Regions from separate parts of the Microbacterium sp. PAMC21962 genome, predicted to be linked through region 3. Evidence: predicted binding sites of a transcription regulator. Region 3 holds the regulator's gene; each other region holds the start of a gene.
The links. The regulator LexA, encoded in region 3, represses DNA repair genes until DNA is damaged. The targets are predictions, from matches to a motif close to TCGAACANNTGTTCGA.

Region 1 (7,729 bases), 1.6 Mb from region 3:
ATACGCCCCCGTCGTGCGGCGACTGGTCGCGCAGTCGCGGTAGGGCGTGTCGCCGGAACCTGCCTGTGCTAGCGCGATCTCTCGGTGGAGCGGAGGGCATTGAGGCGCTCCTGAAGGCCGTACTTCACGGTCGGCCATTCCCCGTCGATGATCGAGTACACGACCGTGTCGCGGATGGTCCCGTTCTCGAAGACCGTGTGGTTACGCAACACGCCGTCTTGCTTTGCGCCCAGCTTCTCGATGGCCGTGCGGGATTGCCGGTTGTGCCAGTGCGCGCGGAACTCGACCGCCCCGCAGCCCAGATCGTCGAACGCGCGACTCAGCAGCAACAGTTTGGCGGCGGGGTTGATCCCTGTTCCTTGCGCATTCCTGCCCAGCCACGTGCCTCCGATCTCCAGGCGTCGATTCGTCGGCTCGATGTTCAGGTACGACGTCATGCCGACGGCACGGTCGGAGGCGGCATCGATCACAGCCCACGGAACCATCGAGCCCTCGGCGTGCGCGGCGAGACGTTTCTCGATGGTCCCCGACATCTCGTCCGGCGAGGGGATGTGGGTGTACCAGGCTTCCCACATATTGCCCACTCGAACGGCGTCGACCAGGTCGGCGCGATGCGCCGCGCTGAGCGGTTCCAGACGCACGAACTCATTGCCGAGAACTGGAGCGGCGAGGAAGTCCATTTCCCCATCGTATGGTTCCCGCTCACCTCGACATCGAGCCCCACCATCCTCGAGCAACACGCCCGAGGCGCCCGCGACGCGCGGCGTCAGAAGGGTGGTGGCTCGGCCGGTGTGGCGGTGGTGGGGACGAATCGGACGCGGCTGGGTGGGTGGTCTTCGTAGTGGCGTCCGGTGGGTGAAGTCCATTGGAGGGTGCCGTGGCCGAGGTGTCGGACCTGCCAGGCGGTGTGGTGTTTGACGGTGTGGTGGCGGCGGCAGAGGTGGGCGAGGTTGTCGGGTGCTGTGGGGCCGCCTTCTGCGGCTGCGGTGGTGTGGTCGTGGTCGCACCGGTGGGCGGGGCGGGTGCAGCCGGGGGTGCGGCAGCGTTCATCCCGTGCAGCCAGGTAGCGGCGGATTTCCGCACTGGGTCGGTAGCGGTCGACGGCGACGGGGATGCCCGTGGCCGGGTCGGTGAACACCCGATCCCACCCGGGGGCCAGGGCGGCCAGGCGTCGGGCAAGCCCCGGGTCGATGGGCCCGTACCCGGTGAGCAGGGCCGGGCCTCCGTCGGGGTCACCGGCGAGGGTGAGGGCAGGGACCGTCACCTGGATCTGCGCCGTCACCGCTTCCACTCCGGCACCGGTGGCGCGGGTGGAGGCAGTGGCGGTCAGGAGCAGGTCGGTGAGGATGTCCGCGCGCACCTGCGCCAGAGTGCGGGAGTCCTTCACGATCGGCGTGGTCGTGCAGGTCGCGTCGGTGGCGCGGACGGAGCTGGTGATGAGTGTCTCGCCACGGCGGGTGTCGCTCGTGCCCCCGGCGACGCGCGTGTTCACATCGATATCGACGCCAGTGATGGCATCGGACTCAGTGTCCTCGTCGGGCTGGTCGAGGATCGCCCGGCCCCGGGCGGTCAGGGTGTCGTGGATCGCGTGGGCGAGCGGCGCGGGAAGATCCGCGATCAACCGGGCCATCCCATCGTCGAGAGGGAACAACCGGACGGAGCGTTCTTCATACGCGCGCTGCGCGGCCTCGGTGAACGCGGCCGGGTCGATGGTCGCTGCGATCGCCTTCGCCGCCGCGCTCATCCGCGCAGGCGACTCCGACCGGGCTGCCTCCAGGGCGAGGGTCTCGTACCGTGACCGGTCTTCCTCGGTCGTCAACATCGTGCCGGTGCGGCTGATCGCCCACGCATGAGCGGCATCGATCTCCCCGCCCGCCCACACCTCAAACGTCCGCGGGAACAGGGTCGTCAACAGGTACGCCTCCGACATCCGCCGTTGCACACCCCGATCCGACACCCGGAGCGCCATCGCGAGTTCCAACGCGACTTCCCGCACCGGCAGATCCGCGTCCGACGACTTCACCGACCGCCCCTGTTGCTGCGCCTCCTGCCTCAGCACCGCGGCACGTTCCGCGACCACATCCACTGCCGCGGCCAGCAACCTCGCCTCCGCGGCCTGCGCCTGAGCCGCCCGACGCCGCGCATCCACCACACCGGCCACCAGCGCATCCAACCCGGGCCAGGTCGTATCACCCTCACGGGTACTCGTCAGCGCGTGCATCATCACCCCTGACCCGGCCACAACCGGAGGGCAGGACCCGCAACAGAAGGTGGGCACGCGCGGGGTTTCTTCACCCCACTATAGAACAAACATTCGAAACACGCAAGAGCGACATCGATGCCGGACCCCGTGGGCTCGCGGCATCCGCCGCTTACCGCCGCGTCGGGTCGGGCAGCGAGATCGGCGTCGTCCCGGCAACCTCGTCGCTGAACTCCTCGGGCGCCACGACGGTCAGCGGTCGCGTCTCGTCGAGGGAGAGGGCGAAACGGCGCGACTCGTGGCGGTGCAGCCGGCCCGACCAGAGGAGCCAGCCGAACCCGATCGCGAAGGCGACCAGTGCCGCCGCGGCGCCGAGGAGGATGGCGGCGCGGGCGCCGTACTCCGCGGCGACCCAGCCGACGATCGGGGCGCCGATGGGCGTCCCGCCCATGAGGATCGCCATGTAGAGCGCCAGCACGCGGCCGCGCAGGGCCGGATCGGTCGTCGTCTGGACGTAGCCGTTGGCGGTGGTGAGCGTCGTGACGACGGCGAACCCGGTGAACATCAGCGTGAGGGCGTACAGCCAGTAGTCGGGCATGAACGCCGACACGGTGCCCGCGACCGCGAACATCCCCGTGCCGACGATCACGAGGCGCATGCGCGCGCGATCGCGGCGCGCGGCCAGCAGGGCCCCGGCGAGCGAGCCGATGGCGAGGATCGAGCTGAGCAGGCCGTAGCCGTCGGCGTCACGACCGAACTCGAGCGCCATCGTCGAGGCGAAGATCGGGAAGTTCATGCCGAAGGCGCCGAGCAGGAACACCATGATGAACGTGACGACCAGGTCGGGGCGCCCGCCGACGTAGCGGAACCCGTCGGCCAGGCGCGACGCGCCCGGCGCCGTGATCCGCGGCACCAGCTCCTCGGAGCGGATGAGGCGCAGGGCCACGATCATCGCGAGGAAGGTGACGGCGTTCACGAGGAACACCCAGCCGGTGCCGACCGCGACGATCACGATGCCGGCGACGGCCGGCCCGATCATGCGGGCGCCGTTGAAGGATGCCGCATTCAGCGCGACCGCGTTCGATGCGTTCTCGCGGTCGACCAGATCGGAGACGAACGCCTGCCGCGCCGGGTTGTCGAACGCGGCGACCAGTCCGAGCGCGAAGGCGAACACGTACATGAGCGGGAGCGTCATGACGCCGCTGAGGACCAGGATGCCGATGGTCGCGCCCAGCACCAGGAGCGATCCCTGCGTCACCATCAGCAGGCGGCGCCGCTCGAAGCGGTCCGCGACCCAGCCGGTGACGCTCACGAGCAGCAGCGGCGGGGCGAACTGCAGCGCCATCGTGACGCCCATGGCGCCCGCGTCGTTGTGCGTCAGCTGGGTGAGAACGACCCAGCTGAGCGCCGTGGCCTGCATCCATGCGCCGATGTTGGAGACGAGGGCGCCGATGAACCAGACGCGGTAGTTGAAGACGGAGAAGGAGCGGAACATCGCGGAGGAGCTCATCGCGCGGCCACCTCGCGCATCAGCTCGGCCGCGGCGCTCAGGAGGTCGCGCTGCTCGTCGGTGAGCTCGGACAGGGCCTGCTCGAGCCACGAGTCGCGGCGGCGCACCGTCTCGTCCACGACCGCGCGGCCGGCGTCGGTGAGCGCGATGTTCACCTTGCGGCGATCGTCCGCGTCGGCGGTGCGGGTGAGGTAGCCCGACTCCTCCAGCCCGTTCACGGTGCGGTTCATCGACGGCGCCGAGACCCGTTCCCGGTCGGCGAGCTCGCCGAGGGTGTGCTGGCCGTGCACCGACAGGGCCGCGAGCACGGCGAACTGGCCGTCGCTCATCGTGTCGACCGCGCGCTGCGAGCGCAGACGTCGCGCGAGGCGGAAGGTCGCCATCCGCAGATCGGAGGCGGCGGTGGACAGTTCGGGTGCGGCGGGGGTGGTATCGGTGCTCATTCCGATATTTAGCATAGCTCATTAGTCATGCTAAATATCCTTGTCCTCCGTCTCCTCGTCGCGGCGCCCCTCGCGTCCGAGGGGGATCGTCGCGAGCAGCCCGATCACGAGGAAGCCGGCGGCGGTGAAGGCCGACAAGCGCGTGGCATCGGAGAACGCCGCCTTCGCGTCCTGCGCGATCGGAGCCGTCTCGGGGTTCGCGGCGAGGCCCGCGATCGCCCCGCCGGAGCTGTCGACGACGGCGGACACGATCTGATCCCGCTCCTGCGCGGGCAGCCCGCGCGCGTCGAGCGCGGAGGAGAGGATGCCGGCGGTGCCGGAGAACAGCACGGTTCCCAGGATCGCGATGCCGAGCGCCGACCCGACCTGCCGGGCCGTGGACTGCGTGCCCGATCCCTGGCCCGACAGCTCCACGGGCACGTCCTGGAGGATGACGCCCGTGAGCTGCGCGGTCGCCAGGCCGACGCCGAAGCCGTAGACGAACAGGGCCGGCAGCAGCCAGAGCCACGCCGTCTGCGTCCCGGCATCCCAGCCCACGACGAGCCCGGCCGCGGCGACGCCCACGATCTCGGCGACGAGGCCCGCACGCACGATCAGCACCGGGCTGATGCGGCCGCTGGACGCCCCGGCGAACCCGCTCGCGACGAACGAGCCGGCCGCCAGGGCGATGAGGATCAGTCCGGTCTGGAGGGCGTCGAAGCCCAGGACGAACTGCAGCCAGAGCGGCAGCGACAGGATGATGCCGAACTCGCCGAGGGCGACGACCAGCGCCGCGATGTTGCCGCTGCGGAACGTCGCGATCGAGAACAGGCGCGGATCGAGCAGCGTCGGCCGGCCGCGTCGCGCCTGACGTCGCGACCACGTCACGAACGCGACGGCGGCGAGCGCGGCCAGGAGGAAGGCGAGGGGCACGGGGGACAGGGGGAGGGGCCAGCTCCAGCCGCCGACCGTGAAGGCGTCGTTCACCTCCCACCAGCCGAGGGTGCGCCCCTCGATGAGCCCGAAGACCAAGGCGCCGAACAGGACGACGGACAGCACGGCGCCGACGGCGTCGAGGGACGGCGCGTTCGCGGCGCGCGACTCCGCGACCGCCCACAGGACGCCGATCGCGATGACGATCCCGAGCGGGATGTTGATGCCGAAGGCCCATCGCCACGAGAACGAGGTGGTGAGCCAGCCGCCGAGCAGCGGGCCCACCGCCGCCATCCCGCCGATCGTCGACCCCCACACCGCGAACGCGATGCCGCGCTCGCGGCCATGGAAGGTCGCGTTCAGCAGCGACAGGGTGCTCGGCAGCATCATCGCCCCACCCACGCCCTGCACGAGCCGGGAGAGGATGAGCAGGTCGCCCGTCGGGGAGAGCGCCGCCGCGACCGACGAGCCCGCGAACAGCACGACGCCGATCAGCAGCAGCCGGCGCCGGCCGATGCGGTCGGCCAGCGACCCGAACAGCAGCAGCAGGGAGGCGAAGACGAGGGTGTAGGCCTCCTGCACCCACTGCACCTGTGTCGACGAGATGTCCAGATCGGTGACGATGGCGGGGATCGCGACGTTGACGATCGTCGAATCCACGATGATGAGCGCGACGGCGAGGCTGATGAAGACCAGACCGAACCACCGACGAGACGTGACGTCCTTCATGAATGGCTAGCTTATCTAGCTATCTGGCGAATCCCAACCCCTAGACTCGCACCATGGCAGCGGCGCGGCGCGAAGAACGCTCGTTCACCGATTCCCACGGCATCCGCATCGTCTTCGATGTCTACGTGCCGGGGCCCGACGATCCCGTCGCCCGCGGCGTGGTGCAGCTGCTGCACGGCGTCGGGGAGCACGCCGGACGCTACGCGCACGTCGCGGCGGCCCTGACCGCGGCGGGCTACATCGTCTACGCCGACGACCACCGCGGACACGGCCGCACCGGCATGGCGCAGCACGACGGCGACGCCCGCCGGCTCGGCCGGCTCGGACCCGGCGGCCTGCGCGCCGCGGAGGCCGCGTGCGCTCAGCTCACCGGCATCATCCGCGACGAGAACCCCGACCTGCCGCTCATCCTGATCGGCCATTCCTGGGGGTCCTTCCTCGCCCAGATGCTGCTGAACCACCACCCCGAGGCCTACGACGCCGTCGTGCTCACCGGTTCGGCGCTGCGCTGGCCGGGATCGCTCAACTCGGGTGACCTCAACGCGCCGTGGAAGGCTCCGGATGCCCTGGGCTCCGAGTGGCTGTCCTCCGACCTGGCCGTCGGCCGTGCCTTCCTGGACGACCCGCTGACCACGTCGGAGCCGCTGGCCAGGCTCTTCGGCCCGATCGACACCCTGCGGCTCATCGGCAAGCCGGCGAAGAACCTGCCGCGCGACGTCCCCGTGCTGCTCATGGTCGGCCGCGACGACACCGTCGGCGGACCCCGCAGCATCCACCGCCTCGCCGACGCCTACCGCACCCGCTCGGGGCTCACCGACGTCACGACGCTGATCTACCCGGACGTGCGGCACGAGGTCTTCAACGACGTCACCCGCGAGGACGTCATCGCCGATCTGCGGGCCTGGCTCGACCGGCGCTTCCCCGCGCGCGGCTGAGGACACCGTCGGGCGCGGACCTCGTACGCTGGAGACATGCACGGGGAATACAAGGTTCCGGGCGGCAAGCTCGTCGTCGTCGATCTCGAGGTCGACAACGGGCGCATCGCCGACTTCCATCTCGCCGGAGACTTCTTCCTCGAGCCCGACGACGCCCTCGCCGACATCGATGCGGCCGTCACGGGCCTTGCTGTCGAGACGGATGCCGCGGGCATCGCCGCCGCCGTCCGCGGGGCCCTGCCCGAGGGGGCGCAGCTGCTGGGGTTCACCCCGGAGGCGGTCGGCACCGCCGTGCGGCGCGCGCTCGTGACGGCGCCCGGCTGGCGCGACTTCCGGTGGGAGGTCGTGCACGAGAAGGCCGTCTCGCCGGCGATGAACCTCGCCCTCGACGAGGTGCTCACCACCCGGGTCGGCGACGGCCGCCGCACCCCGACGCTGCGCATCTGGGAGTGGGACCAGTCCGCGGTCGTCATCGGGTCGTTCCAGTCGTACCGCAACGAGGTCGACCCGGAGGGCGCCGCCCGCCACGGCTTCGACGTCGTCCGGCGCATCTCGGGCGGCGGCGCGATGCTCATGGCGGCGGGCTCGATCGTGACCTACTCGCTCTACGTCCCGGCATCCCTGGTCGCGGGTCTGACTTTCGCCGACTCGTACGCCTTCCTCGACGACTGGGTGCTGCAGGCGCTGCGCTCGCTCGGCATCGACGCGACCTACCAGCCGCTCAACGACATCGCCTCGCCCTCGGGCAAGATCGGCGGCGCCGCGCAGAAGCGGCTCGCCAACGGCGGCGTGCTGCACCATGCGACGCTGTCGTACGACATGGACGGTCAGGTCATGACCGAGGTGCTGCGCATCGGCCGCGAGAAGCTGAGCGACAAGGGCACGGTGTCGGCGGCGAAGCGCGTCGATCCCCTCCGCAGCCAGACCGGCCTTCCGCGTGAGGCGATCATCGAACGGTTCGTGCAGACCTTCTCCACGCTCTACGGAGCCGAGCCCGGAC
Region 2 (7,729 bases), 1.3 Mb from region 3:
GTCGCCGAAGTTGCCGAGGATGATGCCGCCGAGCGGACGGGCGATGAAGCCGACGGCTAAGGTCCCCAGCGCGAGGAGCGACGCGACGCCGGGGTTGTCCTGGGGGAAGAACACCCGCCCGAAGACGAGGGCGGACAGCGTTCCGAAGACGAAGAAGTCGTAGTACTCGAGGATGGAGCCGATCGTGGCGCCGGCGAGGGCGCGGGTCGACATCTGCTGCTTCGTGAGCACTCGCGGGTGGTGCGGTCGGTTCATCGGTCACTCCAGTGTGAGGCGGGGCGGGAAAAATATCGCTGGAATCGATTCCGGGAATCGATTCCGCTACGGTAGGGGATCAACAGGGCATCATGCAAGCGGTGTTCGATTCCGCCCCACCGTCGGGAACGCGAACGTCCACCGGATACCGTGGTGTGACCACGACGTGAGGAGGAACTCGCATGGCTGCATCGCGACCGGCCACCTCTCCGTCGGCCCCTTCCCCGGGGACGGCCACCATCCTGGACGTCGCCGCGTTGGCGGGCGTCTCGCGCACCACGGTCTCACGCGTCCTCAACCATCCCGACCTCGTCCCCGCCGACACGATCGCCCGCGTCGAGGGCGCGATCGACGAGCTCGGCTTCCGGCCGAGCAGCCGCGCCCGCGGCCTGCGCACGGGACGTTTCGACACCATCGCACTGCTGGTCGGCGATGCGTCGCAGCCGTTCCAGAGCGCCGTCGCGAAAGCGGTCGCGCGCGCCGCGGAGGCACGCGGCCTCAACGTGCTGCTCTGCGATCTCGATCACAGCGAGGAGCGGCTCATCACGTTCCTGCGTCAGCTTCCTCGTCAGGGCGTCGACGGGATCGTGATCTCCACGGGCGACGACGTGTCGCGCTCCCGCGCGGGCGCTGTCATCGCGGAGACCCGCGCCGGCGGAACGCCGATCGTCATCTCCGGCCGCCTCCCCGAAGACGACCTGTTCGGCGTGGGGGTGGACTTCACGTCCATCGCCGACGCGGCCACGACCCGGCTCATCGAGAACGGGTCGCGGCGGCCGATCCTGCTCATCGGCGACGCCGACACCTACGTGGGTGCGCGGTGGGCAGCCGGCTACCGCGCCGCGGTCGAACGAGCGGGCCTCGATGCCGTCGTCCTCCAGACGCAGTACTCCGACGCGACCTCCACCCAGCTCGTGCTGCGCGAACTGTCAGCGAGCACGCCGGCGGACGGGATCATCGCGGGCACCGTCCCGCTCGCGCTCAGTGCGGTCCGCGCGGCCCACCACTGCCGTCGCCTCGTGCCCGACGACCTGGCGATCATCGCGTGCGAGCAGGTCGGGCTGGCCGAGCTCGTCACGCCCGCGGTGTCCACCATCGGCGTCACGGCCGAAGCCAGCGGCGAGGCGCTGGTCGAACACCTGTCCCAGCTGATCGCGGGCCGCAATCCCCCGCACGCGACGCTGCCCTACGTCCTCTCGGAGAGACAGACCACGCGGCATCCGGCAGAAGGCGAGACCAGGTGAACCCGCGCGCAGGCCGGACCCTCCGGTGGATCTACCGGCACGGAACGGAGCCCGACCCCCGGTTCACCCTCGCGAACGAGCGGACGTTCCTCGCCTGGATCCGCACGTCGCTCGCTCTCATCGCGGGCGGGGTGGCGCTGGAAGCGCTCGGGCTTCCGCTGCATCCCGTTCTGCGCCTGACGGCCTCCCTCATCCTCCTCGCCACCGGAGCCGCGCTGCCGCTGCTGGCGTGGGTGGGCTGGGGCCGGGCCGAGAGGGCGATGCGGCAGCAGACGCCCCTGCCCGTACCCGTCGTCGCCCTCCCCCTCGCGGTGGTCCTCGCCGTGGTGACCGTGCTGATCGTGCTCGGGCTCCTCATCGCCTGAATCGCCATGACCGAGATCTTCGACCCTGGGCTCCAGCTGGAGCGGACGCTGCTGGCGTGGCGGCGCACCCTCCTCACGATCGGCGGAGCGGGGCTCATCGCGCTGCGGCTGCTGCCGTCCGCGCTCGGCCCCTGGGCGCTGCCGGTCCCGCTCGCGATCATCGCCACCGCCGTCGCCCTCCACCTCCTGAGCGAACGACGGTTCCGGCACACGTATCGCGAGCTGACCGCCAATCGCGTCGTGCCCACGGTCGGGATGCTGACGCTCGTCCTGGCCGGGCTCGTCGCCGGCGGTGGCGTCACCGCGATCGTCGCTGTCCTCGTCCTGACCGCACAGCACACACCGGGGGCACCATGACGACGGGACAGGACGGCGGGTCGTGCGGCCCGGACTGCTCGTGCGGAGGACCGCGACGCGACGCGTTCGTCGCGCTCGGCCCCGTGCGCCGTGCGGACGACGGTTCGGCGAGGGCCGCCGCTCACGACATCGAACAGATCCACGTGCCGGCGGGAGCGTTCCTGATGGGCGACTCGTCGGGCGATGCGAACGTCGGCGACGGCGAGATCCCGGTGCACGCCGTCGAGCTCGCCGCGTTCGACATCGACGCGACCACCGTGACCAATGCGGCCTTCGCGGCCTTCGTGGAGGCGACCGGCTACGTCACCGACGCGGAGGCGTTCGGCTTCTCCGCCGTGTTCCACCTCGCGGTCGCCGCCCCCGCGGAGGACGTGCTGGGCAGGGCGCCGGGAACGCCCTGGTGGATCGGCGTGCGCGGGGCCGACTGGCGGCATCCCGGAGGGCGCGCGTCGACGGTCGACGATCTGCCCGACCACCCGGTCGTCCACGTGAGCTTCAACGACGCGATCGCCTACTGCGACTGGGCCGGACGCGCGCTGCCCACCGAGGCGCAGTGGGAGTACGCCGCTCGCGGCGGGCGGGCGTCCGAGAAGTACCCCTGGGGGGAGCGCGAACCCGGGACCGACGGTTGGCCCGTGAACATCTGGCAGGGCGAGTTCCCCCGCGTGAACACGATGGACGACGGCTATCTCACGACCGCCCCGGTGCGCTCGTTCGCCCCCAACGGCTACGGCCTGTGGCAGCCCGTGGGCAACGTCTGGGAGTGGTGCGCAGACTGGTTCGACCCCGACTACTACGCGCGCTCGCCGCGGGTCGACCCGCCGGGGCCTGCGACCGGCACCTCCCGCGTCCTGCGCGGCGGGAGCTATCTGTGCCACGTCTCGTACTGCAACCGCTACCGGAACTCGGCGCGCTCGCAGAACACGCCGGACTCGTCGATGGGCAACGCGGGCTTTCGCACGGTCTCGCGTCCGCGCTGACGCCGGACGGAGAGTCGGGATGCGCGGTGACGCCGCCGTCCGCCGGCGCGCCCGCGTGCGTGATGTCGATCGCGGTCGTGCACGTCGGGAAGGCCCTCGCCGCTCAGAAGGGTGGCGGGTCGGCCGGCGTGGTGGGTTCGGGGACGAATCTCACCAGGCTGGGTGGGTGGTCTTCGTAGTGGCGTCCGGTGGGTGATGTCCATTGGAGGGTTCCGTGGCCGAGGTGTAGGACCTGCCAGGCGGTGTGGTGTTTGACGGTGTGGTGGCGGCGGCACAGGTGGGCGAGGTTGTCGGGTGCTGTGGGGCCGCCGTGGCTGGCGGGGGTGGTGTGGTCGCGGTCGCAGCGGTGGGCGGGGCGGGTGCAGCCGGGGGTGCGGCAGCGTTCATCCCGTGCAGCCAGGTAACGGCGGATTTCCGCACTGGGTCGGTAGCGGTTGACGGCGACGGGGATGCCGGTGGTCGGGTCGGTGAACACCCGATCCCACCCGGGGGCCAGGGCGGCCAGGCGTCGGGCAAGCCCCGGGTCGATGGGGCCGTACCCGGTCAAGATCGCCGGGCCTCCGTCGGGGTCGCCGGCGAGGGTGAGGGCAGGGACCGTCACCTGGATCTGCGCCGTCACCGCCTCGATACCGGCGCCGGTGGCTCGGGTGGACGCGGTGGCGGTCAGGAGCAGGTCGGTGAGGATGTCCGCACGCACCTGCGCCAGAGTGCGGGAGTCCTTCACGGCGGTTGCCGTGGGCATGGTCGTGGTCTTGAGCGTGCAGGTCGCGTCGATGGGGCGGGCGGGGCCCGTGGCGCGGACGGGGCTGGTGATGAGCTTCTCGCCACACGGGCCGCCACTCGTGCCCCGCGCGACGCGCGTGTTCACACCGGTGTCGACATCGGCGAGGGCATCCGCGTCGGCGGCATCCGCGGCACCGTCGCTGCCCTCGTCGGGCTGATCGAGGATCACCCGACCCCGGGCGGTCAGGGTGTCGTGGATCGCGTGGGCGAGCGGGGCGGGAAGATCCGCGATCAGTCTGGCCATCCCATCGTCGAGAGGGAACAGACGCACGGACCTCTCCGCGTACGCTCGCTGCGCGGCCTCGGCGAACGCGGCCGGGTCGATGGTCGCCGCGATCGCCTTCGCCGCCGCGCTCATCCGCGCAGGCGACTCCGACCGGGCCGCCTCCAGAGCGAGGGTTTCGTACCGTGACCGGTCTGCTTCAGAGGTGAGAAGCGTGCCGGTGCGGCTGATCGCCCACGCGTGAGCCGCATCGATCTCCCCGCTGGCCCACACCTCAAGCGTCCGCGGGAAGAGGGTGGTCAGCAGGTATGCCTCTGACATTCGCCGTTGCACACCCCGATCCGACACCCGCAACGCCATCGCGAGCTCCAACGCGACTTCCCGCAACGGCAGATCCGCATCCGACGACCGCACCGACCCACCCCGCTGCTGCGCCTCCTGACGTAGCACCGCGGCACGCTCCGCGACCAGTTCCACCGCGTCGGCCAGGAGCCTCGCCTCCGCGGCCTGCGCGGCAGCCACACGCCGCCGCGCATCCACCACACCGGCCACCACGGCATCCAACCCGGGCCAGGTCGCATCACCCTCACGGGTACTCGTCAGCGCGTGCATCATCACCCCTGACCCGGCCACAACCGGAGGACAGGACCCGCAACAGAAGGTGGGCACGCGCGGGGTTTCTTCACCCCACTATAGAACAAACATTCGAAACACGCAAGAGCGACATCGAAACGGTCCGCTCACGCGAGGCCCGGCAACGCCGCCGCGAGACCGTGCACGAGGATCTCCACGCCGATCGCGAGGATGAGGAAGCCCATCACGCGCGTGATGGCGCCGACGCCCGTCGCACCGAGCTTCTCGGTGAGGGGCGTCCCGTAGCGCAGCAGCACCGCGATCGCGGCGGCGATGACGAGCACGGCCGCGACGATCGCGACGCGGTCCAGGATGCCGGGATTGCGCGCCGCAAGACCGACGACGACGCCGATCGCGCCCGGGCCGGCGATGAGCGGCAGCGCCATGGGCGAGAAGCTGATGTCCGTCTTCGTCGCGGCGTGCTCCTTCTCGGCATCCGAGGCCCCCGCCCCCAGAGCGCGCGGCACGACCATGCCGAACCCGGCGTGCATCACGACCAGGCCGCCCGCGATCTGCAGCGCCCCGAGCGAGATGCCGAAGAACTCGAGGATCAGCGTGCCGAGAAGGGCGAAGACGGTCAGGATCACCGCGACGTAGACGCCCGTGAGCCACGACTGCCGGCGGCGGTCCGCCTCGTCGAGATGCGCCGCCAGACCCGCGTAGGCGGCGACCGCGCCGATCGGATTCGTGATCGGGACGAGCGCCGCGAGCGCGGCGACGAAGACGCTCAGCATGCCTTCATTGTGGCGCAGCCGGCCCGCTCGATCAGTCGAGCAGCAGCGCGGGCTCCTCGAGGATCGACGCGACATCGGCGATGAACCGGCTCATGCCGTCACCGTCGATGACGCGGTGATCGAACGAGCCCGAGACCGTCGTCACGAACCGCGGACGCACCTCGCCGTCGACGACCCACGGCTTCTGGCGGATCGTGCCCATCGCGACGATGCCGGACTCCCCCGGGTTGATGATCGGGGTCCCGGCATCCATCCCGAACACACCGATGTTCGTGATCGTGATCGTGCCGCCCTGCTGGTCGGCCGGGGTCGTCTTGCCCTCACGGGCGGTCAGCGTCAGCTTCTCGAGCGCCTTCGCGAGCTCGCGGAGGTTCAGGTCCTGCGCGTCCTTGATGTTCGGCACGAGCAGGCCGCGGGGCGTCGCGGCGGCGATGCCGAGGTTGACGTAGTTGCGCACCCGGATCTCGGCGGAGCCGTCCTCCTTGTCGATCCACGCGGCGCCGATCAGGGGCGTGCGCCGGACCGCCCAGATCACGGCGCGCGCCATGATCAGCAGGGGCGACACCTTGATGTCGGCGAAGTCGGGCGAGGCCTTCAGCCGCTTGACGAGCTCCATCGTGCGGGTCGCGTCGACATCGGTCCACACCGAGACGTGGGGCGCCGTGTAGGCGGAGCGCACCATGCCGGATGCCGTGGCCTTGCGCACGCCCTTGACCGGGATCGCCTCCTCGCGCTCGCCCACGGGCGGAGCGGCGGGCGCCGGCGCGGAGACCGGGATCGTCTGCTCGCGCTCGGCGGGAGCGACCGGCGTCGCGATGTTGCGGAAGACGCTCGCCTGCTCGGCGTGGCGCACGACGTCGTCGCGGGTGACCTCCCCGGCGGGACCGGTCGGGGTGACCTCCGACAGCGTGACCCCGAGGTCGCGCGCGAGCTTTCGCACCGGCGGCTTGGCGACCACGCCGACCGACGCACGCACCGTCTCGCCCCGCTCGGCGGGGCGCTTGCGGCGGGAGGTGGCCCCGGCACCCGTGCCGTAGCCGACGAGCACCGCACCGCCGTCGTCGTCGGATGCCGCGGCCTGCTCGGCCGGGGCGGGAGCGGATGCCGCGGCATCCCCCGCGTCGCCGGCGATGGTGATGATCGCCGCGCCGACCGTGACGGTCTGCCCCTCGGGCGCGAGCAGCTCGCCCACGGTGCCGGAGAACGGCGAGGGCAGCTCGACGAGCGACTTCGCGGTCTCGATCTCGACCAGCACGTCGTTGACCTCGACGGCGTCACCGGGCGCGACGCGCCACTGCACGATCTCGGCCTCGGTGAGTCCTTCACCGACGTCCGGCAGGTGGAAGATCTGCTCGCTCATGTCGTGGTTCTCCTTCGCGGCGGACGTTCAGTAGGCGAGGGCGCGGTCCACGGCCTCGAGGATGCGGTCGGCATCCGGGAGGTACGTGCCCTCGAGCTTGGCGGGCGGGAACGGCACGTCGAAGCCCGACACGCGCAGCACGGGCGCCTCGAGCGCGAAGAACGCGCGCTCCATGACGGTCGCCGCGACCTCAGAGCCGACCGAGGTGAATCCCGGTGCCTCCTGCGCGTAGACCATGCGGCCCGTGCGGCGCACCGAGTCGAGGATGGGGCCGTAGTCGATCGGCGACAGCGAGCGCAGGTCGATCACCTCGCACGACGTGCCCTCGCTCTCGGCGAGCGCGGCGGCCTGCAGGAGCGTCGTCACCATCGCGCCGTGGCCGACGAGCGTGACGTCGGTGCCGCGGCGCACGAGGCGCGAGGCGTGCAACGGCAGCGGCCGCTCGTCGACGTCGACGTCGCCCTTCATCCAGTACTTCGCCTTGGGCTCGAGGAAGATCACCGGGTCGGGGGAGCGCACGGCATCCTGGATCATCCAGTACGCGTCGTTCGCCGTCGACGGCGAAACGACCCGCAGGCCCGCCGTGTGCGTGAAGTACGCCTCCGGGCTCTCCTGGTGGTGCTCGACCGCGCCGATGTGGCCGCCGTAGGGGATGCGGATGACGACGGGCATCTGCAGCGCGCCCTCGTGCCGGTTCGTCAGCTTCGCGAGCTGTGTCGTGATCTGGTCGAACGCGGGGAAGACGAAGCCGTCGAACTGGATCTCCACGATCGGCCGGAAACCCGCCATCGCGAG
Region 3 (7,729 bases):
GCGTGAGCGCCGAGCGCGAATCGCGCGGCGCGAACTCCTGGTACGCCTCGTCGACGATCACGATGCCGGGCGCCGCGTCGTACACCGCCTCGATGACGTCGAGGCCGAGCGGGGTGCCGGTCGGGTTGTTCGGCGCGCAGAGGAAGACGATGTCCGGCTGGGCGCGCTCGATCTGGGCAGCGGCGTCCTCCGGGGCGAGGGTGTAGTCGACGCCCCGGGTGCCGTGCGCGTAGGTCGCCCCCGTCGCCCGCGTCAGCAGCGGGTACATCGAGTAGGTGGGAGCGAAGCCGAAGGCGGTGCGTCCCGGACCTCCGAAGGCCTGCAGCAGGTGCTGGAGGACCTCGTTCGACCCGTTGGCGGCCCAGATCTGAGCCGCCGACAGGCCGTGACCCAGATACTCCGCGAATCCCTCGCGCAGAGCCGTGAACTCCCGGTCGGGGTACCGGTTCACCTCGCGCAGCGCGCGCGCGACGCTGTCGAGGATGTCGTCGGCGACGTCCTCCGGCACCGGGTGGGTGTTCTCGTTGACGTTCAGCGCCACCGGCAGCGGCGCCTGGGGCGCCCCGTAGGGTGTCAGCCCGCGCAGATCGTCGCGGAGGGGAAGGTCATCGAGTCGGACGCTCACCCTGAACATCGTAGACGGCGCACTGCACGGCGCGGCGCCCCGAGAGGGCTCCCGGCGCCGGGAGCATCAGCGCCCGGCGCTGTACTCCGCCGGGATCGCGACGCTCTGGCCGATGTCGAGGCTTCCCGACGGCAGCGCGTTCAGCCGCATGATCGCGTCGACCACGTCGCGCGGATCGGCATCGGGCGCGACGGCGTGCGCGATCGACCAGAGCGTGTCACCGGGCTGCACCGTGACGTGGGCGAAGGAGACCCCGGAGCCGTTCTCGTTCGAGGCGAGCGCGCCACCACCGGACAGGATCGCGATGCTGAGGGCGATCACCGCGGGCACGGAGGCGAGCACCGCGAGGACCCGCCGACCCCGTGCCGTGAGACGCAGTCGCGTCGGGGCGTTCGTCGTGCGGGCGTTCGTCGCGCGGACAGTCGTCATCGGGGTCGCCGCGACGAGACGGCCGCGGGGCGAGGCGCCGAGGATGTCGATCGTGGTCATGGGTTCCTCCTCAGGACGGGTGTCTCCGGGTGTCGAGAGATTCGCATCCGATCCTCGGCCGGGAGGGCCGGATGCGAATCTCTCTTCCGAATGTATCTTCGATGGTGTTCGGGTGTCAAGCACACGGTTCTCGCAGATGGATCGAAGGCGACACGCGGGCGCGTGCCGGTCGAGGCTGCGAAAACCGGATACGGTTTCGACAAGACGACCCCATCACCTACCTCCGACATTCGAAGGCGACGCCTTCGGGGGGACGCGATCGAAGGAGCGCGCGACATGGCCGAGAAGCCTCAGACACGCAGGCGGAAGAGCCTCAGCGACAAGCAGCTGAAGATCCTCGAGGTGATCCAGACCTCCATCGCCCGCCACGGCTACCCGCCGAGCATGCGCGAGATCGGCGATGCCGTCGGACTGAAGTCGCTGTCGAGCGTGACCCACCAGCTCAACCAGCTGGAGCTCAGCGGCTACCTGCGCCGCGACGCGGGCAAGACCCGCGCGATGGAGGTGCTCATCGACCTGCCCGGCGCGGCCGCGGAGAACCCCGCCGACCTCGCGCCCGCCCTCGGCGATGCGGCCCTCGTGCCGCTCGTGGGCCGCATCGCCGCCGGCGTGCCGATCACCGCCGATCAGCAGGTCGAGGAGATCTTCCCGCTGCCGCGACAGCTCGTGGGCAAGGGCGACCTGTTCATGCTCAAGGTCAGCGGCGAGTCGATGATCGACGCCGCCATCTGCGACGGCGACTGGGTCGTGGTGCGCTCGCAGCCGACGGCGGACAACGGCGAGATCGTGGCGGCGATGCTCGACGGCGAGGCCACCGTCAAGACCTTCCGCCAGCGCGACGGCCACACGTGGCTGCTCCCCCGCAACTCCGCGTTCGAACCGATCCTCGGCGACGACGCCGTGGTGCTCGGCCGCGTCGTCGCAGTTCTGCGCGCCGTCTGAGGATGGCCACCGCGCGCGGGGTGGCGTCGACGGCGGTGATCGTCGTCGCGGCGGTCCTGCTGCCCCTGTCGATCGTCAGCGGATGGGCGCGGACGCAGCTCGTCGACGAGGACGCGTTCGCGGCCACCCTCGCGCCGCTGTCGCAGGCCGTCGAGGTCCAGGACGCCGTGATCGCGGCATCGACCACGGCGATCGATGAGCGGCTCGACACGGCGGCGCTGACCGGCACGGTCATCGACGGCCTGATCGACCTCGGCATGGGCGACCGCGCGGCGCAGGCGCTGCGGCGCCTGGAAGGCCCGGCGGCGACGGCGCTGCAGCAACTCGTGCACGTCGCCGTGGCCGACGCCGTGCGCTCGGACGCGTTCAGCACCGTCTGGGAGCAGGTCGTCCGCCGCTCCCATCGGGCACTGACCGTCGCGGCGACCTCCGACGGCGGCGGCGTCGTCGTGCAGACGGCCGACGGCCTCGGCATCCAGATCGGCGCGATCGTCGCGGCCGTCGAAGAGCGCCTCGTCGCGCAGGGCGCTCCGCTGGCTCCGTTCATCCCCGAGGTCGACCACGTCGTGATCATCGGTTCGGGTGACACCCTTTCGGCGATCCGGACGGGTTACGCCGTCGGCGTCGCTCTCGGCGGGTGGATGCCGGTGGTCACGGCCGTGCTGTTCATCGGCGGGGTCGTGCTCGCGCGACGCCGCGCCGCCGCTCTCGCCCGGGCGGGCGTCGCCGCGGGGATCGGGACGGCGATCCTGCTGATCGCCGCGGGGGTCGGCCGCCCGTGGGTGGCGTCCTCCGCGACGCAGGCGGACTTCTCCTCCGCCGCGGCGCTCGCGATCTACGACCGGCTCCTCGCCGGCGCCGTGGGCACGGCCGTGGTGGTGCTGATCGTGGCCCTCGTCCTCGTCGGAGCGGGCTGGCTCGCCGGCGCGTCGCCGCGCGCCGTGGCGCTGCGCCGACGCGTGGCCCACCGGTGGGCTCACCGGACAGACGAGGCGGCCGCCGACGAGCCCACCGTGTGAGAGACGGCCTCAGTCCTCGTCGCGGTGCGGCTCCCGCTCCGGTGCGAGGACCGGCGCCAAGGCGACCCACGCCTCGGCGCGGACGAACACCGGGACGGCGGCCCGCGCCGACACGTCGACGGTGACCACGCGTCCGCCGGTCAGCGCCGCGCCGGTGCGCGCCTCGACCCACGATCCGGACGGCAGGTACACCGGCCACTCCCGCGCCCCGGGCTCGAGCACGGGGGCGACGAGCAGGTCGCTGCCCAGCATCCACTGCAGCGGATGCCGCCACACGGCCGCATCGGTCGGGTGGTCGAAGTACAGGGGGCGCATCATCGGCACCGCCGAGGAGACGGCGCGCGCCGCCGCCTCGGCGAGGTACGGCACGAGGCGCTCGCGCAGCCGGACGAGCGCGCGCACCTCGGGGATCACCGCCTCGTCGCCCGTCCGCTCGGCGATGTTCCACGGCGTGCGGTCGTTGGAGGGCAGGCGGTGATGGTTGAACTCGGAGTGGTACTGCATGATCGGCACGAACACGCTCGCCGCCATCGCGCGCACGTACAGTTCCGCGTCGGGGATGGGACCGGAGAAGCCCGCGATGTCCCAGCCCCAGTAGACGATCCCACAGGATGCCGCGGAGAGCCCCGCGAGCATCGACCAGCGGAACGCCTCCCACGTGGAGTTCTCGTCTCCCGCCCAGTACGCCCCGTGGGCGGGTGAGCCGGTGAAGCCGGCGCGACTGAAGGTGACGGGAGCCTTGCCCGCCGACTCCAGCAGCCGACCGTACGCGGCGGCGTAGGCCACGGGGAAGCGGTTGTTGGCGACGTCGCCGGACGAGCCGTCGAGGTAGACGAGATCCTCGCCCCACGCGTGCTCCCCGCCGTCGGTCTTGAAGCCGTCGATGCCGACCTCCTCCACGAGGTAGCGGCGCTTCTCGGTCCACCACGCGGCGGCACGCTCGTCGGTGAGGTCGGGCATGAGCGAGAGCGGGAACCACCACCCGCGGTTGCGGTACGGCCGCAGCGTCCCGTCCGGAGCGCTCTCCCGGATGACGACGCCCTCAGCGAGCGCGGCGCGCGCGTCCGCGGCCGCCTGGCCGGTGGGATGCGGTCGGAGCTTGAGCAGCGGGATCTGCCACAGGTGCACACGCACGTCGTGCGCATGCAGGGTGTCGACCATGCCCTTCGGGTCGGGCCAGGCGCCGTCGGCGGGGAAGGTGAAGTCGGCCAAGCGCATCGGGCCGCCGTCCTCGCGCACCGCGTACTGCGCGTCGCGGAAGATCGTGAAGCTCTTCTCGTCGCTCCATGCCTCGATCACCACGTTGCGCACGGGGATGTCGTGCTCACGGTGGAGCGCCATCTGGCGCTCCACCTCGGCCTGCGTGTTCCACTCGTTGCCACTGGCCCACAGCCCGAACACCCAGTCGGGAAGGACGCGGGGGCGTCCGGTCTCCGCGAGGAAGGCGTCGAGCACGGTCGTGGGATCGCCCGTGTACAGGGCGAGCGAGAGCGCGGCCGGCGCGCCGGAGGCGGCATCCACGTCGGCCTCGATCACCAGGCGATCGGAGACCTGCTCTCCGATGTCGAACCACACGCGACGCGACGTGCGCACGTGCAGCCCCCAGCCGGCGCCGCCCACGACGTGCGCGAACGGCATGGGCAGGTAGGTGCGCCGGTGCGCCCCCTGGCTCTTGTACTGCTCGAACACGACGGCGTCCAACTGCGCCCCGCGGTGATCGAGCGCGTCGTAGCGTTCACCGAATCCGGTGACGTGCTCCCCCGGCGCGAGCGGGAGGGCGAAGCGCAGGCGGTGGATCCGCTCGCCGTCGTCGAGCACCTGGAGCGTGCCCGGCACGACGTCCACGGCGGTCCCCTCGACCGCGAGCGCCGCGGCATCCGCGTCGCGCCACGCCGCGACCCGGGTCTCGAACCAGCGGGTGGAGCCGCCGCGGTCGGTGCCGGCGGCGGCGAACCGGTAGCGCAGCACGCTGCCGGCCGGCGGAGCCTGAAGCTCCACCTGCCATCCGCCCGCGGCCCGCGCGGTGCGCGCCTGGGCCGAGGCGAGGTGCCCGCCGTCGACGGCCTGTCCGCGCGACGACCGGGCGACGCGCGCGAGCGGGAGGATCACCGCGTCGGCGCCGTCCACCCGCAGCTCGACCGTGACCGCGTCGATGTCTCCCGACGTGCGCACGCCGAGGCGCAGCGGCTCGCCCGCCACCGGCTGCACCGGACTGCGCTGCTCGGTGTCGTCGGAGTAGGGATGCCCGGACCCGGAGGGACGATGACGGATCATGCCGCGAGCTCCCCCCGGTCGACACCCAGCTCGACGGCCAGGCGCAGCACCATCGCATGACTCCACAGCAGCGGGGTCGCGACCGGCCCCCATCGCTCGAGCCACTCCTGGCGGTACCCGGGCGCGAGCAGATGCCCGTCGACCTGCTCGGGCAGCATCCCCTCCGCGGTGGCGGTCGACGCGGCCCATTCCAGGAGGCGCAGGGCCTCGTCGCGCTCGCCCGCCGCCGCGTAGGCGAGACCGAGGAAGCACGACAGGAGCGGCCACCGTCCGCCGCCGAAGAACGTGTCGGCGCGGAAGCGGTAAACCCCGCCCTCGACCTCCAGCTGCTCCGACACCGCGCGGAGGGTCCCCGCCCCCAGTGCGGAATGCGCATCGATCACACCCAGCGGTGCGAGGAGCGCACTGAGGCTGCCGTCCACGGCATCCGAGCCGATCCACTTCACGAGGTGCCCGTCGACCACGGCGTCCCGCGTGAGACGGGCGGTGACCTCCGCCGCTCCCGCGCGGGCCCGCGCGGCGCGCTCGCCCGTGACCAGTCCGGCGTCGGCCGCCGCACGCAGGCCCGCGGCAATGCACCCGAGCGTCGAGGCGTGCACGGCCTCGTCGTGCTCCTCCCACCAGTCGTAGCAGGGGCGCGCCCACGAGCTCAGAAGGTAGTCGACGGTGAGCGCGGCGGCATCCGCCCACCGCGTGGGGTCGATGCCGTGTCGGTCGCAGTGAGTGGCCGCGGCCCAGAGCCAGGTGCCGTAGCCGTCGAGCTGGAAGTCCCACCAGTCGTCCGAGCCCAGTCCGCCGTCGAAGGTGAAACGGGCGGGCAGCATCTCTTCGTCGGGCAGCGGGGTGCCCGCATCCGCCGCTTCGACGATGTCGCGGATGCGGTCGGCGTAGCGGGCGACGACCATCGCGCACCAGTCATGGAACGCCGAGGCGGAGGCCGCCTCGCCCGCGGCGGAGGCGCCGTCGGCGATGAACGAGCCGTCGCGGAACCAGCAGTACCCGCGGTACGCCGAGAACGACGGCGACGCCGGGTAGGCGCCGTTGGGCTCCTGCAACGAGGTGATGACGGTGCGGGAGCGGTCGAGGAGGGCGTCGAGCGCGACGCGGGGTGTGGTGGTCATGGGTCCGTTCCGTGGGAGTCGCGGTGGTCGGGGCGGGCGGACCCGCCCCGACCAGAGGGGATGTCAGCCGAGGAGGGGCGTGATGCGCTTCTCGGCGTCGGCGAGGGCCGCTTCGACCGTCTTGCGGCCGGCGGCGGCCTCGGTCAGCTCCTCGGTGACGATGTCCTGCATCTCGGCCTGGCCGTCGCCGATCGACGGCGCGAGCGCGACCTCCTCGAGCGAGTCGAACACGGCCTGGCGGTTGGCCGGCGGGGTGATGTCGAGGTAGGCGGACAGCGCCGTCTGGTCGGCGATCGGCGGGAGCTCCCAGCCGGCCGTCAGACGCGTGTCGACGGTCGTCTTCGAGCTCGTGAGGAACTCGGCGAACTTCGTGGCCGCCTCCTTGTTCTTCGTGCCCGCAGACACGCCCACGGCGTTGGAGAACAGCGCGCTCGCGTGCTGCGTGTCACCCGGCTCGACGGCGATGTCCCAGGAGATGCCGGCGTCGGCCAGGCCCCCGAACATCCAGATGCCGCTGTGCCACATCGCCAGCTTCCCGTCCGCGAACAGCTTGCTGTCGAAGTCGGGGGTGCCCGCACCCTGCTCGGCCGTCGGCATGGTCGTGCCGCTCTTGCCGACGAGCCAGGTGGCGGCGGCGATGCCCTCCGGGCTGTTGAAGCCGACCTTGCCGTCGGCGGTGAGGAACTGCCCGCCCGCCTGGGCGACGGCCTTGTAGAACTCGTGGTACGAGATGGGCTGGTAGTCGCCCCACACCCCGGCGCCCGCGTCGGTGAGCTTCTCGGCGGCGGCCTTCTCGTCCGCCCACGTCCAGTCGGCGGTCGGGTACGCGAGACCCGCGGCATCGAACAGGTCGGCGTTGTAGAACAGCACGACGTTGGAGAAGGAGCTCGGCAGCGCGTACGAGGTGCCGTCGGTGGCGTAGGCGTCGACGAGCGAGGCCTGGTAGACGCTCGTGTCCACGCCGTCCAGCGCGGCGAGGACGCCGCTCTTCTGATACGCGGCGTAGTTCGCGAACTCGATGTCGAACACGTCCGCCGCCGTGCCGCCGGCCAGGTCGGTCTGCAGCGCCGTGAAGTAGTCGGTGTAGGGCAGCGTCTTCACCTCGACGGTGATGCCGGGGTTCTCCTTCTCGAAGGCGTCGACGATCGCCTGCAGGTTCTTCTCGTTGCCGCCGGCCGAGATGAAGTTCGAGTACGTGATGGTCACGTCTCCCCCCGCGGCGGGCGAGCCGGAGCCGGAGCATCCGGCGAGGGCGAGGC
Region 4 (7,729 bases), 1.4 Mb from region 3:
GACCTTGACGGCCCCGTCCCACAACGCGCTCGGCAGGGCGAGGGCGGCGCTCTTTCCGAGCTCCTTCGCCTTGACGACCTGCTTCTGCACCGGCGGGGTGTTCCAGAGCTTGAGGGACGCCGCCTTGATCTGCTCGTAGCGCTCACGCCCGGCGCGGGAGCCGAGTACGTAGCCTGCGGCGAGTCCCACGACGATCCCGATCTTGCCCCTCATGGCGTCTCCTCGTGTTCGAGCCCGTGGTGCTTCGTTCCTCCAGGGTAGCCCCATATTCCGATTCCGGCATCCGATCGGTGCGGGGCTGTCCCGCGGGGGCGCGCTGTGCTAGGGCCGGCCCCACAGAACATCGTGGCGGACGCGCTCGACCTCGTCGATCGTGTCGGCGACGACGCTCGAGATGCCGCCTCCGGCCAGGTCCTCCCCGACCGCGACGATGCGCCCGAGCGGCGCGATGCGGGCGCGCAGGGCGGCCGCACGCTCGGCGTGGCCGAGCGTCGACGACGGCGGTGCGAGGAACGCGGTGCGCTGCGCACTCGCCCGGATCGCGCCGATGCCCGGCCACAGCTGCGTGACGTCGCGCGCCGCGAGAGCCAAGGGGTCATCGCCGCCCTGGTCGGGATCGACGGTGACGCGGAAGACGCGCCGCGTGGGGCCGGACGCGGCACGCACGCTCGGCCAGGCGGCGCCGGCGTCGATGACGGACGCCGCGGCCATCGCGCCCGGTACCGGGTACACGGTCGCCGGGCCGGCGGCGCTGGTGCCGGCATCCATCACGAGGGTGACGACCTCGCGGGCGGGGCGGGCGGGGGCGTCGAGCGTGACGCCGAGCGGGGCGAGCAGGGTCGACGCGGCGGGCGCACCGGCCGCGAGGACGACGATGTCGGCGGGCAGCGGCTGAGGGACGCCGTCGTCGCCCCGATCGACGGCGTCCCCGGCGCCGTCGACGTGGACGAGCCAGCCCGTCTCGGTGCGGGAGAGCGCGGTGACCGCGTGCCCGACGCGGATGTCGGCGTCGAGGGTGAGCAGACGCTCGGCGAGCGCCTGGACGAGGCGGCCCATGCCGCCGCGCAGGGTGGCCCTGCGGGCCCGGGGCGGCTCGGTGCCGTCCTCCGACCGTGCCGGGAGAAGTTGGTCGACGGCGCCGCCGAGCGAACCCGCCCGCGTCAGCGCTGCGCTGAGGCCGGGCACCGCGAGGTCGACGTCGATCTCGTCGGGGTCGACTCCCCAGGTGCCGATCGTGAGGGGGGCCACGAGCCGGTCGCGGATGCGCGCTCCCATCCGTGTGCGCACGAGGGCGCCCAGGCGACGCTCGCGGCCGATCGTCAGCGGAGGCCGCAGGCGGTCCAGGTAGGCGCGCCAGACGCCCGCGCTTCCCACGAGGCGGCGCACAGCCGGCGCCCACACGTTGGCGGGGATGCCGGCGCGGTTGGCGGGCAGCGGCACGACGTGCAGACCGTCACCGGCCGCGACGGCGACGGCGACGCTCTCGTCGGCCGCGGGCTCGACGTCGGCGCGCAGCTCGAGCTGGTCGATCAGGTCGGCGAGGGCGGGGGCGGAGAGCGAGAACACCTCGGCGGCCAGGTCGATGTCGATCCCGTCGAGCGTCGCGGTCTCGATGGCTCCACCCACGCGGGTGCCGGCTTCGAGGAGGACGACCGGCATCCCGATGCGCGCGCACTCCCACGCGGCCGTCAGGCCGGCGATCCCCCCACCGACGACGACCACGCGGGTGGCGCGGGCACGGTCGGCGAGGGTGGGTTCGGCGCGCTCGGACACGTCCCCATCCTCCCATCCCGTCTGCGCCGGGGCGCCCGCGCACGACGTGACCCGTGCGTGGTGCTCAGAACGGTGGTGGGTCGTCGGTGTGCGGCACGAATCGGACGCGTCCGGGTGGGTGGTCGTGGTAGTGGCGTCCGGTGGGTGATGTCCATTGGAGGGTGCCGTGGCCGAGGTGTAGGACCTGCCAGGCGGTGTGGTGCTTCACGGCGTGGTGGCGGCGGCACAGGTGGGCGAGGTTGTCGGGTGCTGTGGGGCCGCCGTCTGCGGCTGCGGTGGTGTGGTCGCGGTCGCAGCGGTGGGCGGGGCGGGTGCAGCCGGGGGTGCGGCAGCGCTCATCCCTCGCAGCCAGGTAGCGACGCAGCTCCGCGGACGGCCGGTACCGGTCGACGGCGACGGGGATGCCGGTGGTCGGGTCGGTGAACACGCGATCCCAGCCGGGTGCGAGCCCCGCCAGCCGGCGGGCCATCGTCGGGTCGATGGGGCCGTACCCGGTCAGGATCGCCGGGCCTCCGTCGGGGTCGCCGGCGAGGGTCAGCGCGGGCACGGTGACCTGGATCCGTGCGGTGATGGCGTCGAGGCCGGCGCCGGTCGCGGTCGTGGACGGGGTGCTCGTGAGGAGCAGGTCACTGAACACGTCCGCGCGGACCTGATCGAGCGTGCGAGCATCCGTCCCGCCGGTGGGACCGGTCCGCAGACACTCACCACCCGCATCGCCGCCGCCTACATCGCCGCCATCAGCATCGTCGTGACCACCGTCGCCGTCGGGATCACCGTCAGCCGGCTGGTCGAGGATGCCGCGGGCACGGGTCGTGAGGCTGTCGTGGATCGCCTGGGCGAGCGGGGCGGGAAGATCCGCGATCAACCGCGCCATCCCGTCGTCGAGGGGGAACAGACGCACCGACCGGGAGTCGTACGCGCGGCGGGTGGCCTCGGTGAACGCGGCGGGATCGATCGTCGCCGCGATCGCCTTCGCGGCCGCCGCCATCCGGGCCGGGGACTCCGACTGCGCGACATCCAGAGCGAGGGCCTCGAATCGGGCGCGGTCGGCCTCGGTGCGCAGCAGCCCGCCCGTGCGACCGATCGCCCACGCGTGACCGGCATCGATCCGCCCCTGCCCCCAGATCTCCAGCGTGGTCGGGAACTGCTCCCGCAGCAGGTACGCCTCCGACATCCGTCGCTGCACACCCCGATCCGACACCCGCAGCGCCATCGCGAGCTCCAACGCGACTTCCCGCAACGGCAGATCAGCCTCACCCGACCGCACCGACCGTCCCTGCTGCAGCGCCTCCTGACGCAGCAGCGCCACCCGATCCGCGACAACATCGACCGCCGCCGCGCACAGCCGCGCCTCCGCCGCCTGCGCCCGCGCCGCACGACGGCGCGCATCGACGACGCCGGACACCAGCACGTCCAACGCCGGCCACACCGATCCCGGCGATCCCGGCGCCTCCACCACAGCGCGCATGACTCCCCCACCGGCACACGCCGGAAAACACGACCCGCATCACGAAGGGGGCACGCGCGGGGCTTCTTCATCCCAGTATAGAACAAATCTTCGAATGCCGCACGCAGGAACGCGGGAGCGCGGACCTAGAGTGGAGCCGTGCGGCTCACCTACTTCGGCGGTCCGGCGTGGGATGCCGGCCCCCTGCCGGCGCGCGGACGCGGGCAGGAGGCACTTCTCTTCCGTCTCGCCGTCGACGCGGGCGCCGTCGTGTCGGTGCGGGCGCTGGCCGACGACCTCTGGTCGTTGGATGCGCCCGACGACCCGCGCGCCGCGCTGCAGTCCCTCGTCTCGAGGCTGCGCCGCGCCCTCGGGGCCGCGACGATCGCGTCGGTGTCGGGCGGCTACCGTCTCACGATCGGCCGAGACGAGATCGATCTCACACGCTTCCAGGATCTCGTGTCGGAGGCCCGGGCCGCGGGCGACCCCGCCGCGGCGGCCGCGCTCGCACGCCGAGCGATCGCCCTCTGGGTGGGCGATCCGTGGGTGCCGGACGGGTTCGACTGGGCCCTGCGCGACCTCCTCGAAGACCGCGCCCACGCGGAGCGCCTCGTCGCCGCGGACGCCGCCGCACCGGCCGCACCGGACGCCCCCGCCGCCTCCCGTGCGCCCGCCCTGCCGGCGGCGCTGACGCCGCTCATCGGCCGCGGCGACGAGCTGACGACCATCGCGGCGCAGCTGCGCGCGGAGCGGCTCGTCACCGTCATCGGCCCCGGCGGCGCCGGCAAGACCACGCTCGCCCTGGAGACGGCGCGCCGAACGCCCGACACGCTCTTCGTCGAGCTCGCCCCGGCCGCGGCGGCCGAGATCTGGGCGGCCATCGCGGCGTCCGCCGGCCGCGGCATCCGGCTCGGCGAGACCCCGCCGCGTCGCGAGGAGAGCGACCGCGACCGCGTCGTCGAGGCCCTGCGCGGCCGCGACGTGCTCGTGGTGCTCGACAACTGCGAGCACGTCAGCGCGGCCGCGGCGGCCGTCGCGCGGGATCTGCTGGCCGCCCTGCCCGCGGCGCGGATCCTCGCGACGAGCCGCGAGCCCCTGGGCGTGCCCGGCGAGGCGTTCGTCGCGCTGGGACCGCTGCCCGACACCGACGCCGTCGAGCTCTTCGAGCGGCGCGTGCGTGCCGCGCGCGGCACGCCGCCCGACGCCGCCGACGCGGAGACCACCGCGCGCATCGTCCATCGGCTCGACGGGCTCCCGCTCGCGCTCGAGCTGGCGGCGGCGAAGGCCCGCACGCTCACCCTCGCGGAGATCGACTCCGGCCTCGACGACCGGTTCGCTCTCCTGGGCTCGGGGCCCCGCGTCGCCGATCCGCGGCACCAGACCCTGCGCGCCCTGATCGACTGGAGCTGGGAGCCGCTGCCCACGGACGAGCGGACGGCGCTGACGGCGGCATCCGTCTTCGCGGACGGTGTCGGCGTGCGGGATGCCGCCGCCGTCGCCGCCGCGTTCGGAACGCGACCCGAGGCGTTCGACGCCCTCGTGGACCGCTCCCTGCTGACGCGCACGCACGGGCGGTTCCGCCTGCTGGAGACCGTTCGCGAGTACGGCCGCGAGCGTCTGCGCGCGGAGGGCCGCGAGCGCGAGGCGCAGATCGCCGCCGCGCGCGTGCTCGCGGCGCTCGGCGGCCAGCACGAGCAGCAGCTGCGCGGGCCCGGGGTGCGCGACGGGCTCGCCTGGTTCGACGAGAACGACGAGTCGCTGTCCGCCGCGATCCGGCTCACCCAGACCGACCCCGACCTCGGCGACCTCGGCCGGTCGCTCGTGCGCGCGACCGTGTGGCCGTTCTTCATGCGTGAGCGATTCGGCGAGCTGCGCGGCGCGATCGAGCGGGTCGCGCACACCGACGGCGTCCCCGAGAGCGAAGCGGCCGTCGTGCTCGACGCACTGCTGCTCATGATCCCCTCCTTCACGGTGGCGGCCTCCGCCGATCCGCTCCCTCCCGCCGAGGTGGACCGCTTCGCCCGCCGCGCCGCCGAGATCTCGACGGGCGCCGCCCGGCACCCCTCCGAGCTGTCCCTCGCCGTCGCCGCCCTCCTGCGGGCGGCGTCGCGCTCGCTCATCGAGAGCGGAGGCCGCCGCATCCGGTCGTGGAACTTCTCGGCCCACGACGAGGCCGCCGCCGATGCGCCGCCCTGGACGCACGCCTTCCTGGCCGTGCTCGACGCGGCATCCGCGCAGAACAGCGGCGACATCGCGACCCTCGAGACGGCGAGCGCCCGGGCCCTGCGGATGTTCGAAGACCTGCAGGATCCGTGGGGCCTCGCGCTGGCGAGCCAGCTGCGCTCCGAGTGGCTCGTGCTGCAGGGCCGCCTCGACGAGGCGCTCGCGGTGTCGGACGCGGCGGCGGAGGGGTTGGCGGGCCTCACCTCGATCTGGGACGTCATCCAGCAGAGTTCGCTCACCCTCGGCATCCTGGCGCGGCTCGGACGCTTCGACGAGGCCCAGCAGCGCCTGGAGGAGGTGCGACGCCTCGCCGAGCTCGACGGATCCAGTCGTGCGCTGTTCCAGTACCACTCGACGGCCGCCTCGCTCGCGATCGCCGCCGAGGATGCGGAGGCGACGCTTCGCCATCTGGAGGCCATCCCCGCCGCCGCGATCGGCGACCCGCAGCCGCAGCTGCAGGCCTGGGCGGGTGCCCGCCGCGCCCAGGGGCTGCTGCTGCTCGGACGGACGGACGAGGCGCGCGACGCCTTGCGCGAGACCCTGCCGGTCGCCTTCGCCGCCGACGATCAGCCGATCGCCGCCGACGTGGTGCTCGCGACGGCGGCGTGGCTCGCCGCGGTCGGCCGCACGGATGCCGCGCGGCGGGCGTTCGCGGCATCCGTGCGTCTGCGCGGCGGCGCCGACGTCACCGACCCCGCCTTCGCGCGGCTGCGCGCCGTGCTGGGCGATCCCGATCCGGCACTGCCGCTGCGCGACGCAGAGGACGGCGGCGAGGACGTGGATGCCCTCGCCGCCTTCCTCGACTGACCCCGCGGTCGGTCAGGCCTTGCGCATGTAGGCGCGCACCGTGAGGGGCGCGAACACCGCGACGATGACCGCAGCCCCCACCAGCGAGGTCCAGAAGTCCGTCCCGACGGTGCCCGCGTTGGCCAGGTCGCGCACCGCCGTGACCAGGTGCGAGATCGGGTTGATGCTCGCGAACCAGGCCAGCGGCGCGGGCAGCGAGTCGATCGGCACGTAGGCGTTCGACAGGAACGTCAGCGGGAACAGGATCAGCATCGAGATGCCCTGCACGCTGGAGGCGGTGCGGGCGACGACCCCGAAGAAGGCGAAGATCCAGCTGATCGCCCACGAGCAGGCGATCACCAGCAGTCCCGCCGCGACCACGGCCCCGAGGCCTCCGGCCGGACGGTAGCCCATGAGGAAGCCCACGACGAAGGTGATCGTGGTTGCGATCGCATAGCGGAGGGTGTCGGCCAGCAGGGCGCCCGACAGCGGGGCGATGCGGGCGATCGGCAACGACCGGAACCGGTCGAAGACGCCCTTGTCCATGTCCTCGCGCAGCTGCGTGCCGGTGACGACGGAGGTCGTGATGACGGTCTGGACCAGGATGCCGGGAATCAGCGCCGGCAGGTAGCTCTCGACGTTTCCGGCGATCGCCCCGCCGAAGATGTAGGCGAACATCAGCGTGAAGATGATCGGCTGCACCGTCACATCGACGAGCTGCTCGGGCGTGCGGCGGATCTTCACGAGACCGCGGTAGGCCATGGTCAGGGTGTTCTCGACCGTCTGGCGCAGGCTCGTGCGGTTCGACAGGCGACGCTCGGATGCCGGGGTGATGGGGGTCAGGGCGATCGGGGTCGGGCTGATGGTGGTCATGCGCGGACCTCCGTGGTGGCGGCGTTGGCGGTGGGGGCGTCGGCGGACGCGGGGTCGGTGGCCGCGGCATCCGCCGGTCGGCCGGTGATGGTGAGGAACACCTCGTCGAGCGTCGGCTTCTGCACGCTCATCTCGGTGAGGTGGATGCCGGCCTCGCGCAGGGTGATGAGCAGGTCGGCGACCCGGTCGGGGTCGGCCATCGGCGCCGTGATGCGCGCGGCCTCCGGCGACAGCGCGCCGCGCACGCCGAGCACCTGCGCGATCGCGCGGAGGGCGTCGTCGGTGTCGGCGGCGTCGGCGAGCCGCAGGATCAGCGAGGAGGTGCCGACCGACGCCTTGAGGTCGTCGGCGGTGCCCTCGGCCACGACCCGGCCGTGATCGATCACGGCGATCCGGTCGGCCAGCTGGTCGGCCTCGTCGAGGTACTGCGTCGTGAGCACGACGGTGGATCCCGTCGCGACGAGCTCGCGGATGGTGTCCCACATCTGTCCGCGCGTGCGCGGGTCGAGGCCCGTCGTCGGCTCGTCGAGGAAGATGAGCGGCGGCTGCGCCAGGAGGGATGCCGCGAGGTCGAGCCGGCGCCGCATGCCGCCGGAGAACTTCTTGAGCGGCCGGCGCGCGGCATCC

Region 1: the regulator LexA is predicted to act here: its motif matches at 2,303-2,318, upstream of KY498_RS09405 (HNH endonuclease signature motif containing protein).
Region 2: the regulator LexA is predicted to act here: its motif matches at 4,901-4,916, upstream of KY498_RS10865 (HNH endonuclease signature motif containing protein).
Region 4: the regulator LexA is predicted to act here: its motif matches at 3,320-3,335, upstream of KY498_RS10200 (HNH endonuclease signature motif containing protein).

What each region holds. Positions count from the first base shown of each region.
Region 1 covers NZ_CP080381.1:1,937,901-1,945,629, reverse strand. The annotation lists gene KY498_RS09415 (glycoside hydrolase family 2 TIM barrel-domain containing protein) at 1-43, shown strand, start outside; gene KY498_RS09410 (GNAT family N-acetyltransferase) at 69-680, opposite strand; gene KY498_RS09405 (HNH endonuclease signature motif containing protein) at 767-2,224, opposite strand; gene KY498_RS09400 (MFS transporter) at 2,373-3,695, opposite strand; gene KY498_RS09395 (MarR family winged helix-turn-helix transcriptional regulator) at 3,707-4,153, opposite strand; gene KY498_RS09390 (MFS transporter) at 4,184-5,794, opposite strand; gene KY498_RS09385 (alpha/beta hydrolase) at 5,848-6,729, shown strand; gene KY498_RS09380 (biotin/lipoate A/B protein ligase family protein) at 6,766-7,729, shown strand, end outside.
Region 2 covers NZ_CP080381.1:2,258,110-2,265,838, forward strand. The annotation lists gene KY498_RS10840 (MFS transporter) at 1-255, opposite strand, end outside; gene KY498_RS10845 (LacI family DNA-binding transcriptional regulator) at 438-1,499, shown strand; gene KY498_RS10850 (YidH family protein) at 1,496-1,864, shown strand; gene KY498_RS10855 (DUF202 domain-containing protein) at 1,871-2,221, shown strand; gene KY498_RS10860 (formylglycine-generating enzyme family protein) at 2,218-3,201, shown strand; gene KY498_RS10865 (HNH endonuclease signature motif containing protein) at 3,305-4,822, opposite strand; gene KY498_RS10870 (MarC family protein) at 4,948-5,574, opposite strand; gene KY498_RS10875 (dihydrolipoamide acetyltransferase family protein) at 5,606-6,934, opposite strand; gene KY498_RS10880 (alpha-ketoacid dehydrogenase subunit beta) at 6,962-7,729, opposite strand, start outside.
Region 3 covers NZ_CP080381.1:54,304-62,032, reverse strand. The annotation lists gene KY498_RS00270 (histidinol-phosphate transaminase) at 1-634, opposite strand, end outside; gene KY498_RS00265 (LysM peptidoglycan-binding domain-containing protein) at 692-1,114, opposite strand; gene lexA (transcriptional repressor LexA) at 1,391-2,056, shown strand; gene KY498_RS00255 (hypothetical protein) at 2,059-3,075, shown strand; gene KY498_RS00250 (TIM-barrel domain-containing protein) at 3,085-5,349, opposite strand; gene KY498_RS00245 (glycoside hydrolase family 15 protein) at 5,346-6,470, opposite strand; gene KY498_RS00240 (sugar ABC transporter substrate-binding protein) at 6,534-7,729, opposite strand, start outside.
Region 4 covers NZ_CP080381.1:2,124,066-2,131,794, forward strand. The annotation lists gene KY498_RS10190 (hypothetical protein) at 1-213, opposite strand, end outside; gene KY498_RS10195 (NAD(P)/FAD-dependent oxidoreductase) at 322-1,773, opposite strand; gene KY498_RS10200 (HNH endonuclease signature motif containing protein) at 1,838-3,241, opposite strand; gene KY498_RS10205 (AAA family ATPase) at 3,380-6,250, shown strand; gene KY498_RS10210 (ABC transporter permease) at 6,263-7,102, opposite strand; gene KY498_RS10215 (ATP-binding cassette domain-containing protein) at 7,099-7,729, opposite strand, start outside.